Linked DNA regions of Hydrogenispora ethanolica. The protein of the gene in region 1 interacts with the protein of each later gene in a pairwise test. Links are inferred from orthologs where the notes say so. Each region holds a gene or a part of one and is shown on either strand. Other genes may lie near its edges.

Region 1 (5,375 bases):
GTCGGCGTCAGGATCAGATCGCAACTTTGAAACGCGCGGTTGAAATCCTCGCGGATCAGGGTCCGTACCTGTTGCGCCTTAAGGTAATAGGCGTCGTAATAACCGGAGCTCAAGGCATAGGTGCCGATCATGATGCGCCGTTTCACTTCCGGCCCGAATCCTTCCTTGCGGGTCTTCATGAACAGCGCCACCGAATCGGATACCTCCTCGGCGGTACGGTGCCCGTAACGGACCCCGTCATAGCGGGCCAGGTTGGAGCTGGCCTCGGCCGGGGCGATGATATAATACGTCGCCAAGGCGTATTGGGTATAGGGCAGCGATACATCGACTACTTCCGCGCCGAGATCCCGGAAAACGCGGACAGCGTCGTTAACCGCTTGCTGGACCGGAGCGCTGATGCCCTCTCCCAGATATTCCTGGGCCAGGCCGATGCGCAATCCTTTCACGTCCTGCTTCAGCGCTTGCAGATAGTCCGGAACCGGCTGGTCGATGCAGGTCGAATCGCGCTTGTCATATTGGGCGATGGCTTGTAACAGCAGCGCGCAGTCGGTTACATCCCGGGTAATCGGGCCGATCTGGTCCAGCGAAGAGGCGAAGGCGATCAAACCATAACGGGAGACCCGGCCGTAAGTAGGCTTTAAACCCACCACGCCGCAATAGGCGGCGGGCTGACGGATCGATCCGCCGGTGTCCGAACCCAAGGCCAGGGCGGCCTCGCCCGCCCGGACCGCCGCGGCCGAACCGCCGCTGGAACCGCCGGGAACCGCCTCCAGATCCCAGGGGTTGCGGGTGACAAAAAGCGCCGAGTTTTCGGTCGATGAACCCATCGCGAATTCGTCCAGGTTGGTCTTGCCGACGATGATCATCCCTGCGGCCTTCAGCCGTTCGATGACCATCGCGTCGTAAGCCGGTATGTAATTCTCCAGCATCTTGGAGGAGCAGGTTGTCCGCAGCCCGGCCGTGGAAATATTGTCTTTGACCGCGATCGGAATGCCGGCGAGCGGCGGCAGTTTTTCCCCCTTGGCCAGCCGCCGGTCGAGCTGCTCGGCCTGGGCCATCGCCTCCGCCTCGTTGAGCGTGACATACGCCCGGACCTTGGGATCCACCGCTTCAATGCGGCGGAAGAAATCCGCCGCCACTTCGGCCACTTTCAGGTCTTTATTGGATATTGCAGCGCTCAATTCATGAGCGGTCATCTCATAAGAAGCCAATTGGATAACCCCCTTTTAAAGTATGGCCGGTCCTTAATCCTCCAGGACTTTGGGCACCTTAAAGAAATTATCGATCCGGTCGGGGGCGTTTGCCAGGGCCAATTCCGGATCTAGCGACGGTTCCACCCGGTCGGAACGGAAAACATTGGTGACCGGGATGGCGTGAGCGGTCGGCTCAATTCCCTGCGTATCCAGCTGATTCAACTCTTCCACGAAATTAAGGATCTCATTGAGCTGCCCGGTGAATTCTTCCTTTTCAGCCTCGCTCAACTCCAGCCGGGCCAACCGCGCCACATGCTCCACTTCGGTTTTGGTAAGACGCATCGAACTCCCTCCATTGCTGTGAAAAATACGTTAGGATGGTTTCTATGTTATCATGATGGCAATTGCGTTTAAAATAATACCAATATTTTATCATTAAACGCGCCAAAAAAGATCAAATGGGTGCGAATCATTACATAAATTTTACCACTGCATCGCGAGCGCCAAGGCGCCGCGAAATCATCCAGAAATACCGGAATCCGGTTCATGCGAGAATGAGGCTTATCAGTAGTACGGAATACCAGCCCTGCCGGGAACGGGCCTTCCAGTCCGGCCGGAAAGAAAAAACTCAGCCGTGTTCCGGCGGGTTGGCGGAAGGTAGCTCCGCTGCGCCGGCCAACACCTGCTTGAAACCAGCTTCGTCCAGAATGGGAATCCCCAATTCCCGGGCCTTCTGGTATTTCGAGCCGGGGTCCTTCCCGACCACCAGCAGCGCGGTATTCTTGCTGACGCTTCCCGCCGCTTTGCCACCCTGCTTCCGGATGAGCTCCTCGATCTCGGAGCGGCTGAAGGTCTCCAGCGTCCCGGTGACCACCACCGTTTTGCCGGCCAGGACTTGCGCGGTTTCCTGCTCCTGGCCCGCTTCCACCGTGTTCAGCCCGAGCGCGGTCAGCTTCGCTACCAGTTCTCGGTTGTGCGTTTCCTGGAAATACTTCACCACGCTGGCGGCAATCTTGGGGCCGATCATCGGGATCGCCGTCAATTCGGCCTCGTCCGCCTGGCCCAGGTTTTCCAGGGTACCGAAATGAGCGGCCAGTTCCCGGGCGGCTCCCTCGCCCACGTGCCGGATGCCCAGGGCGAAGATCAACCGGGAAAGCTGGTTCTGCTTGGAGGCAGTGATCGCCTCGATCAGATTCTGGGCCGATTTGGCGCCGAAACGCTCCAACCCGACCAGATCCTCGACCTGCAGCCGGTAGAGATCCGCCACATCCCGGACCAGGCCGGCGGCGATCAGCTGGATCACAATGGCCTCGCCCAGCCCCTGAATATCCATGGCGTCCCTGGAGGCGAAATGGATGATTCCCTCCCGCAAGTGGGCGGGACAAGCGGAATTGATGCAGCGGACCACCGCTTCGCCCGATTCGCGGTAGAGCCCGGCGCCGCATTCCGGGCAGGATTTGGGCATTTCAAAAATCCGCTCGCTGCCGTCCCGCTTCTCCGGCAACGAGCGCACGATCTCCGGAATGACATCGCCCGCTTTCTGAATGATCACCCGGTCGCCGACACGGATATCCTTATCCCGCACATTGTCCTCATTATGTAACGTTGCCCGGCTGACGGTGGATCCGGCCACCCGCACCGGCTCCAGGAACGCCAGCGGCGTGACGGCGCCAGTCCGCCCGACATTGACCGCGATCTGCAGCACCCGGGTCTCAACCTGCTCCGCCGGGAACTTGAAGGCGATCTTGGAACGGGGCGCCTTGGCGGTCGAGCCCAGGCGAGCCTGGTCCGTCAGGGAATTAACTTTAACGACGATCCCGTCAATCTCGTAGGGCAATTCGGTGCGATGCTCCTCCCAATACCGGCAGAAGTCGATCACTTCCTCGATGTCGGCGCAGAGTTTGGCCGCGGGATTGGTGGTCAACCCGCACTCCCGAAGCAGGCCGAAGCCGTCCCACTGGCTTTTCGGGGCCTCGCTTTCCACATACAAGATATCATAAAAAAAAGCGTCCAGCGGCCGGCCGGCGGTGACTTGCGGATTCAGCTGGCGCAATGATCCGGCCGCCGCGTTGCGAGGATTGGCGAACCGTTCCTCCGGATCGCGGCCGGCGTTCAAAGCCTCGAAATCCGCTTTCCTGATATAGATCTCGCCCCGCGCACCCAGGGTGAGCGGCCGTTTCGGCAGCCGGAGCGGTATGGAGCGGATCGTCCTCACGTTGGCGGTGACATCCTCGCCCACTTCGCCGTCGCCCCGGGTGGCGGCCCGGAGCAATTGGCCGTCCTGGTACGTCAGGGCCACCGTCAGCCCGTCGATCTTCAACTCCGCGACATAGCGGAGCGTTTCCGCCTCGCCGAGCGCTTTTTTGACCCGCTCGTCGAACGCCCGCAGCTCCTCAGGACTGTAGGCATTGGCCAGGCTCAACAGGGGAACCCGGTGTCGGACCGATTCGAAGCCGGCCAGCGGCTGCCCGCCCACCCGTTGCGAGGGCGAGTCGGGCGTCAGATACTCCGGGTACTCCGTCTCCAGCTGAATCAGCCGGCGCATCAGCTCATCATACTCGAGGTCGCTGATCTCCGGGGCATCCTGGTTATAATAAAGCTCATTATGGTGTTCGATGGTTTTTCGTAACGCTTGGATCTGGTCGGCAACCGGAGCTGCGTCAGACATGAGAACCTCCTGGCGGGATTTGAATCCGGATTCCCGGCACTTCGGCGAACGGCCGTCCGCTCGGGCGCGCAAGGCCAAATTGGCTTGGGATGAAGAAAACCGTTTGAATGTAGTTATACATTTTTATTGAAAATCCTTCCCGCGGCACCTGAATTTATACCTGCCCATCCCGATTCTACGCTTTCGATCCCTCTCAACGGTTCAAGACATTCCGGAGCCGCCCCGGCGGCCGGGGCGGGGACAGCCGGCGGAGGATTATCCCTAAAAGGATCTGCGGCAGTCGTTGCCGCAGGCACTGCTCACGCCCAACGATCTGCGGCGGCCATTGCCGCAATTGCTTCTTCCCCCAAATCATCTATGGCACTCATCGCCGCAAATCATTTTTCTCCAAAATGATCCGCGGCAGTCGTCGCCGTAGATGCTTGCGCCACAAAATGATCTGCGGCAACTATCGCCGTCGTTGTTTCTTCTCCAAAATGAACTGCGGCGGTTATCGCCACAAGAACTTCCGCCGCGAAACGATGGCGGGTGGTCCTCCCCCATGGTGCGGATGTTGCAGAATGAGTGTGGCCGGCGTAGCCCGGCGGTTCCCGGTTTCTCAAAGCGCCGGCCGGTCCGGGAATACGGCGGGGCAAGGCCGGCTGTCCTGTCCATGGAAGCGGCGGACCGACCGTTTCGCTCCAAAAAAATAAACTAGCCTTTCAGCTAGTTGCAAAATCGGTATGACCCGTTAAGTGATCGTGTTTCCTTATCAGGTCGCCACCATTTGAGTTTTGCCGCGGAGTCCGCAACGTTCGTAAAATTTTTTGGCCCCGCTCTGCCAAAGATCGGTCGCTATCTCCAAGCCATGACAACGTTTCTCTTGAACCTTGCCTCTTACAAATTCGACCAAGGCCCGGCCGACGCCCCGGCCCCGGAACTCCTCGGTGACCACCAATTCCTGAATCGACGCCACCAAACCATGATGATGCAATACTTCCAGATAATACAAAGTGACAAAACCAATGACATTGTTATGAACCGTGGCGACAAACGCCTCGCGATCTTCACTCAGGAAGAAACTGTTGAAAATCCGCGCGAAATCACCTTCCGCATAACAAGGACCGGCTCCCGTCAGTTGACGGTACAACCGGTAAACCGGGCGATAATCATTCTCACTCAGCGGCCGAATCTGTAACCCATTCAAAATTAATCTCATCCTCACTCTCACCTCTTTTCTTTTCAAAATTTTCACCATTTGAGCGGGCAAATCTATCAAATTGACGTTTTTGGCACCATTTTCGTTCCGTCCAATAACTATCCGCTTCCGAAAACCGCCGAATCGTTCTCCCTGGGGAAATCGATCCGTCAATCTATGGTTCTATACTATATATATCGTACAAATGCTTATTTTTTTCCACTGAAATTTAAAAATTTTGCAATTATTTTACACTTGTCTTTAGCTTCGCCGGAACGGGGCAGCTTTATACCCGGCTGCGGCACGGCATAAAAAACTCCACCCGGTGAAGGCGGAG
Region 2 (4,920 bases), on another replicon or contig:
ACTATCCCGATGTTAATCGCTTGCAAATGTTACACCCCCATTTTTTACTTTACTTCGCTATCCAATTCACAAATTCCTTTTTATGGGGTAATTTCAGCTAAAAAAAGAAGCATCCTAAGATGCTTTGGACATTTTCTTTGTTTTGCGGCTCATTTCTTGTACCATCCATTCTGCCAGGACCCCGTAACCCTTCGTTGGATCATTCACAAAAACATGGGTGACAGCCCCCACTAATTTACCGTTTTGAATGATCGGGCTTCCACTCATGCCTTGAATAATCCCCCCAGTCAAATTCAACAACCTCTTGTCCGTGACTTTAATGATTAACCCTTTATCTCTGGGACGATCCTGCGGGTAAACCTTAATAATTTCAATTTCGAATTTTTCAACCTTTGTTCCTTGAATGACTGTATATATTTCCGCCGCACCTTTTTTTATTTCAGAAAGATAAGCGACTGGAGTCGTTTGATCTTGGCTATGATTGAAATGAGGATACAAGGTTCCATAGATACCGAATTGGGTGTTTTTATTAATTTTCCCTATGGGGCTGGTATTAATATTAAACAGTCCAATCTTCTCCCCCGGTCGACCGGGGGTCCCCATTTTTAATCCAGTAATGTTCGCAACCACAATTTCTCCATTTTGAAAAGGGATCTCTTTTTTCCCGGCAAAATCCGAGATACGATGACCAAGCCCCGCAAACCGTCCAGACAGAGGGTCATAAAACGAAAGCGTACCCACTCCCGCAGCGGGATCTTCAATCAGAATGCCTAGCATATATTTTTTCTTCGAAAATCCGGTTGGGTTCTCCGCTAAAACAGGTCGGATCGGCAAGTGCATGACCAGCTCGTTTCTCTTAATGGTCAAAACGATTTTAGCTTGAGATTCCTGATACTTTTTTATTGCCTCCTCCACTTCTTCCACGACATTTACCGGTTTACCATCAAGTTCCAATATAATATCCCCCGGTTTAAGCCCGGCATCCCGGGCCGGTGAGCATTCCTTAGCCTCCTGATTTTTGAGGGATACTAATCCAACTACTACTACGCCGCGACTCGAATAAAGGACTCCTACTGATTGGCCTCCAGGAACCACTAGTAATGGTTTTTTGACAACAACATGAAAAGTTTTGATGGGAATGGCGCCTAACAATTTGAGTTGGAGATCGTAATGCCCTATCGTTCCAGAGCGAAAATGATCAGTTTTTTTTTGATGAAAACTGAGCGGATAGTGAATCGGAAGGTTTAATTTTTGACCGGGGCTTATTTGAATATATTTTGGAAAAGAGGTAGATTGAATATAGCTAATCACCATTAGATAACCGATAACGCAAACAAGGCAACCTATGATAATCGGTTTCAGTTTTTTGCCGGTTTTCAAATCTTCCACCTCGTCGTTGAAATACGAAAACTCCCTGATAAATTCCCCTTAGCGCTGGGGTTCTATTCAAACAAAAAAAACCCGGGTTGCCCCGGGCTTACTGTTTTGGTAATTGATTTTCGTATTTTTAGACGATAACAATATTGATTAAACGTCCTGGAACGATGATCACTTTCTTTACGGTCTTTCCTTCAGTAGCTTTGACTATGGTTGGATGATTTACGCCGATTTCACGCAATTCAGCTTCGCTGCTTCCCACAGCAACGACAACTTTTTCACGTATTTTACCGTTGACTTGTAGCACGATCTCCACTGTTTCCTCAGCTGCCAATTCCGGGTTCGATTCCGGCCATTTCTGGGAATGAATCGAGTAACCCAGGCCCAAACGGTTCCAAATCTCCTCCGTAATATGCGGCGCAGCGGGAGCCAAAAGCAGAAGAATCGCTTGTACCGCTTCATTCCAGGCCTCAGAGCCGTAAGTGTCCGCCTTATATTTGGCCATTACATTGGAAAATTCCATTAGTGCAGCAATATAGGTATTGAATGAAAAACCTTCCAAATCACGAGTCGCTTTCGCGATAGTTTGGTGGGTCTTGCGCCGTAATATTTTGGCGCTCTCTTCATTCTGGTTGGGACTCACCGGCTCTAAAGTCAAATCCCAAATTCGATTCATAAACCTGTACATTCCCTCGGCGCCTCGGCTATCCCAGGGTCCGCCCTGTTCCCAGCGCCAGCCAAACATTAAATACGTCCGGACCGCATCGGCGCCATATTTTTGGACCAAATCATCGGGTGCCACCACATTGCCGCGGGACTTACTCATTTTTTCGCTATCTTCGCCCAGAATGATCCCCTGATTTCTGAGTCTGAGCATGGGTTCGTCGAAATTGACCAAGCCGAGGTCCCGCATTGCTTTAGTAAAAAACCGAGTATAAATAAGATGCATACAAGCATGTTCGACTCCGCCGGTATACATATCGACCGGGAGCCAATATTCCGCTTCTTTCCTGTCGAACGGAATATCCCCTTGATAATACGGGCTTAAATAGGCATACTGATACCAGGAAGAACACATAAAAGTATCCATGGTATCGGTTTCTCTTTCTGCCGGACCGCCGCATTTCGGACACGTTGTCTTCCGGAACCCTTCATGATATCGAAGCGGCGACTCACCAGTCGGCAGAAATTCAGCGTCTTCCGGCAACAGCACCGGGAGATCCTTTTCTGGAACTGGGACAGTGCCACATTTTTCACAATACACAATAGGAATCGGAGCGCCCCAATAACGTTGACGGCTGATCAACCAGTCCCGTAAACGGTAATTGACTGCTTTAGTCCCGAGACCTTTTTCCTCGAGCCATCGAGTCACTAGAGATTTGGCGTCTTGCGCCAATGTACCGTTGAATTGACCGGAATTGACCAGCAAACCTTCTTCGACTCCCGTATAAGCACTGCTTAATGGTTCAGACCCCGACCAGCCCGGCGGGGCAATCACGATCTTCACCGGGAGTTGATACTTGGTTGCGAAGGCGAAATCTCGCTCATCATGGGCAGGAACCGCCATAATTGCGCCAGTACCATACCCCATCATAACATAATCGGCGATCCAGATAGGAACTCGTTCTCCATTCACCGGGTTAATGGCATAGGCTCCGGTAAACACCCCAGTTTTTTCCTTGGTCGTGGCCAAACGTTCAATTTCACTTTGCCGGCCGGCCTGTGCCACATACTCATTCACCAAATCTCGTTGATCGGGAGTCGTGATCTGTGCTACCAAAGGATGTTCCGGTGCGAGGACCATGAAGGTAACTCCCCAAAGCGTATCGGGACGGGTCGTAAAAATCTTAATCGGTTGGCCCGCTTCGGTATGAAAAACTACTTCCGCGCCTTCGCTGCGACCGATCCAATTTTGCTGCATGGTAATAACCCGTTCCGGCCATTCGATCTTCGAGAAATCCAATAACTCATCCGCGTAATCCGTAATCTTAAAGAACCATTGATTCAATTCTTTTTTGATCACCGGAGTATTACAGCGTTCACAATGACGGTCTTCGCCCCAAACCTGTTCCCGGGCCAGCGTAGTATTGCAAGAAGGACAAAAATCTACCGGCGAATAGCGGCGATAAGCTATCCCTTTTTCATAGAATTTCAAGAAGAACCATTGGGTCCAGCGGTAAAATCCGGGCAAGCAGGAAACTGCTTCCCGACGCCAATCGAATGTCGCCCCCATGGAGCGGAGCTGCATACGCATGTTCTCAATATTCTTGATGGTCCAGTGGAACGGGTGAATTTTTCGCTTGATGGCGGCATTTTCCGCCGGCAAGCCAAAAGCGTCGAAACCCATCGGAAACAACACGTTAAAGCCGGACATTCTTTTATATCGTGCGAAGGCGTCGGAGGGAGTAAAAGCATACCAATGGCCAATGTGGAGATCCCCGCTGGGATATGGAAGCATGGTGAGCGCATAGTATTTGGGTCGATCGTTACGAATATCCGATTGATATAAACCGTCTTCTTCCCATTTTTTTTGCCAACGCGGCTCAATTTCGAGATGATGATATTTCTCCACTTTTCCCATTGTAAATCCTCCTATAAAAAATAATACCCCGGCCACAGCCAGGGGCGAGCAATCCGCGGTACCACCCTGATTCGGTTCGAGGAACCCTTTCAAAGCCCGGTGACCCCGGGCGGGGCTAGCTCCCAGGCTGAGTTCAGTCTCCCTGGAGTGCCGATTCTCACCATGTACGGCTCTCTGAATCTCTGTAGAGAAACTTACTAGGCCTATTCGCAGCTAATATTCGTAAATCGATTTTTGAAGATATTTTCTTCTAATGGATCATAACACCAAAGGTTTAGCGTCATGCCAAAGATGTTCGAGAGCATAAAATTCCCGTTCTTCCTGGCGCAGGATATGGATGACGACTTCACCTAAATCCAATAAAATCCAGAGTCCTTCATGATAACCTTCTTTAAAAGGAAGCGGAACCCCTTCCTTCTGGAAGTGATCCAAAATATTATCGGCAATAGCCCGCACTTGAATCGGATTATTGCCGGAGCATACCAAAAAATAATCGGTAACGCCGGAAATGGCCCGCAGATCCAACAAAAGCGGATTGTGAGCCTTCTTCTCTTCCGCAGCTGCTTTGGCAATAGCTAAAATTTTATTCATTGAACTCCCTTAAACACTAATTCATTCCGACCCTCAACAGTTTTCGGATCGATTAAATAGCCCCGATTCACCACATAGCAAATTGTTTGATTATATACTCTCAACAGTAATTGATCGGCAGATAACATCGGTAGTTTTCTGCGTAATTCCCGGGCATATTCAAAACTCCGTCCCGGTTCGATAAAATCTGCCACAAAAATCGAACGAGCCAACGGCGTAAGATTCGCAGCACCGGTAATGTGGAAGGAAATTGCCTCCAGAACCGAGGGCTCCGTGATTCCCAACTCCCTCCTGACCAGCTCTGCTCCGACCAAACCGTGCAGCAGCAAAGGCTCGGCGCGTTGGATATCGTCTATAACTATACCAAAATT

Evidence for each region. Proteins that work in one complex are often made in the same cells at the same time.
Region 2: the proteins of ligA (region 1) and leuS interact in binary tests that used the Escherichia coli proteins (3 or more experiments, as listed by UniProt). The link is inferred for Hydrogenispora ethanolica from one-to-one orthologs.

The regions. Positions count from the first base shown.
Region 1 is NZ_SLUN01000011.1:119,024-124,398, forward strand. What follows is about bases 1,342-4,276. They hold ligA (NAD-dependent DNA ligase LigA), read right to left. Parts: upstream 3,862-4,276; coding sequence 1,822-3,861; downstream 1,342-1,821. Other genes in these bases: gatC (Asp-tRNA(Asn)/Glu-tRNA(Gln) amidotransferase subunit GatC), read right to left, coding at 1,342-1,535; EDC14_RS26770 (hypothetical protein), read right to left, coding at 4,055-4,216. In the rest of the region: Asp-tRNA(Asn)/Glu-tRNA(Gln) amidotransferase subunit GatA, read right to left, coding at 1-1,211; more of gatC, read right to left, coding at 1,245-1,341; EDC14_RS10835 (GNAT family N-acetyltransferase), read right to left, coding at 4,613-5,059. UniProt on the Escherichia coli protein: DNA ligase that catalyzes the formation of phosphodiester linkages between 5'-phosphoryl and 3'-hydroxyl groups in double-stranded DNA using NAD as a coenzyme and as the energy source for the reaction.
Region 2 is NZ_SLUN01000047.1:16,653-21,572, reverse strand. What follows is about bases 1,234-4,325. They hold leuS (leucine--tRNA ligase), read right to left. Parts: upstream 3,959-4,325; coding sequence 1,508-3,958; downstream 1,234-1,507. Other genes in these bases: rsfS (ribosome silencing factor), read right to left, coding at 4,217-4,325; spoIVB (SpoIVB peptidase), read right to left, coding at 1,234-1,380. Also shown: sporulation transcription factor Spo0A, read right to left, coding at 1-26; more of spoIVB, read right to left, coding at 115-1,233; more of rsfS, read right to left, coding at 4,326-4,549; bis(5'-nucleosyl)-tetraphosphatase (symmetrical) YqeK, read right to left, coding at 4,546-4,920.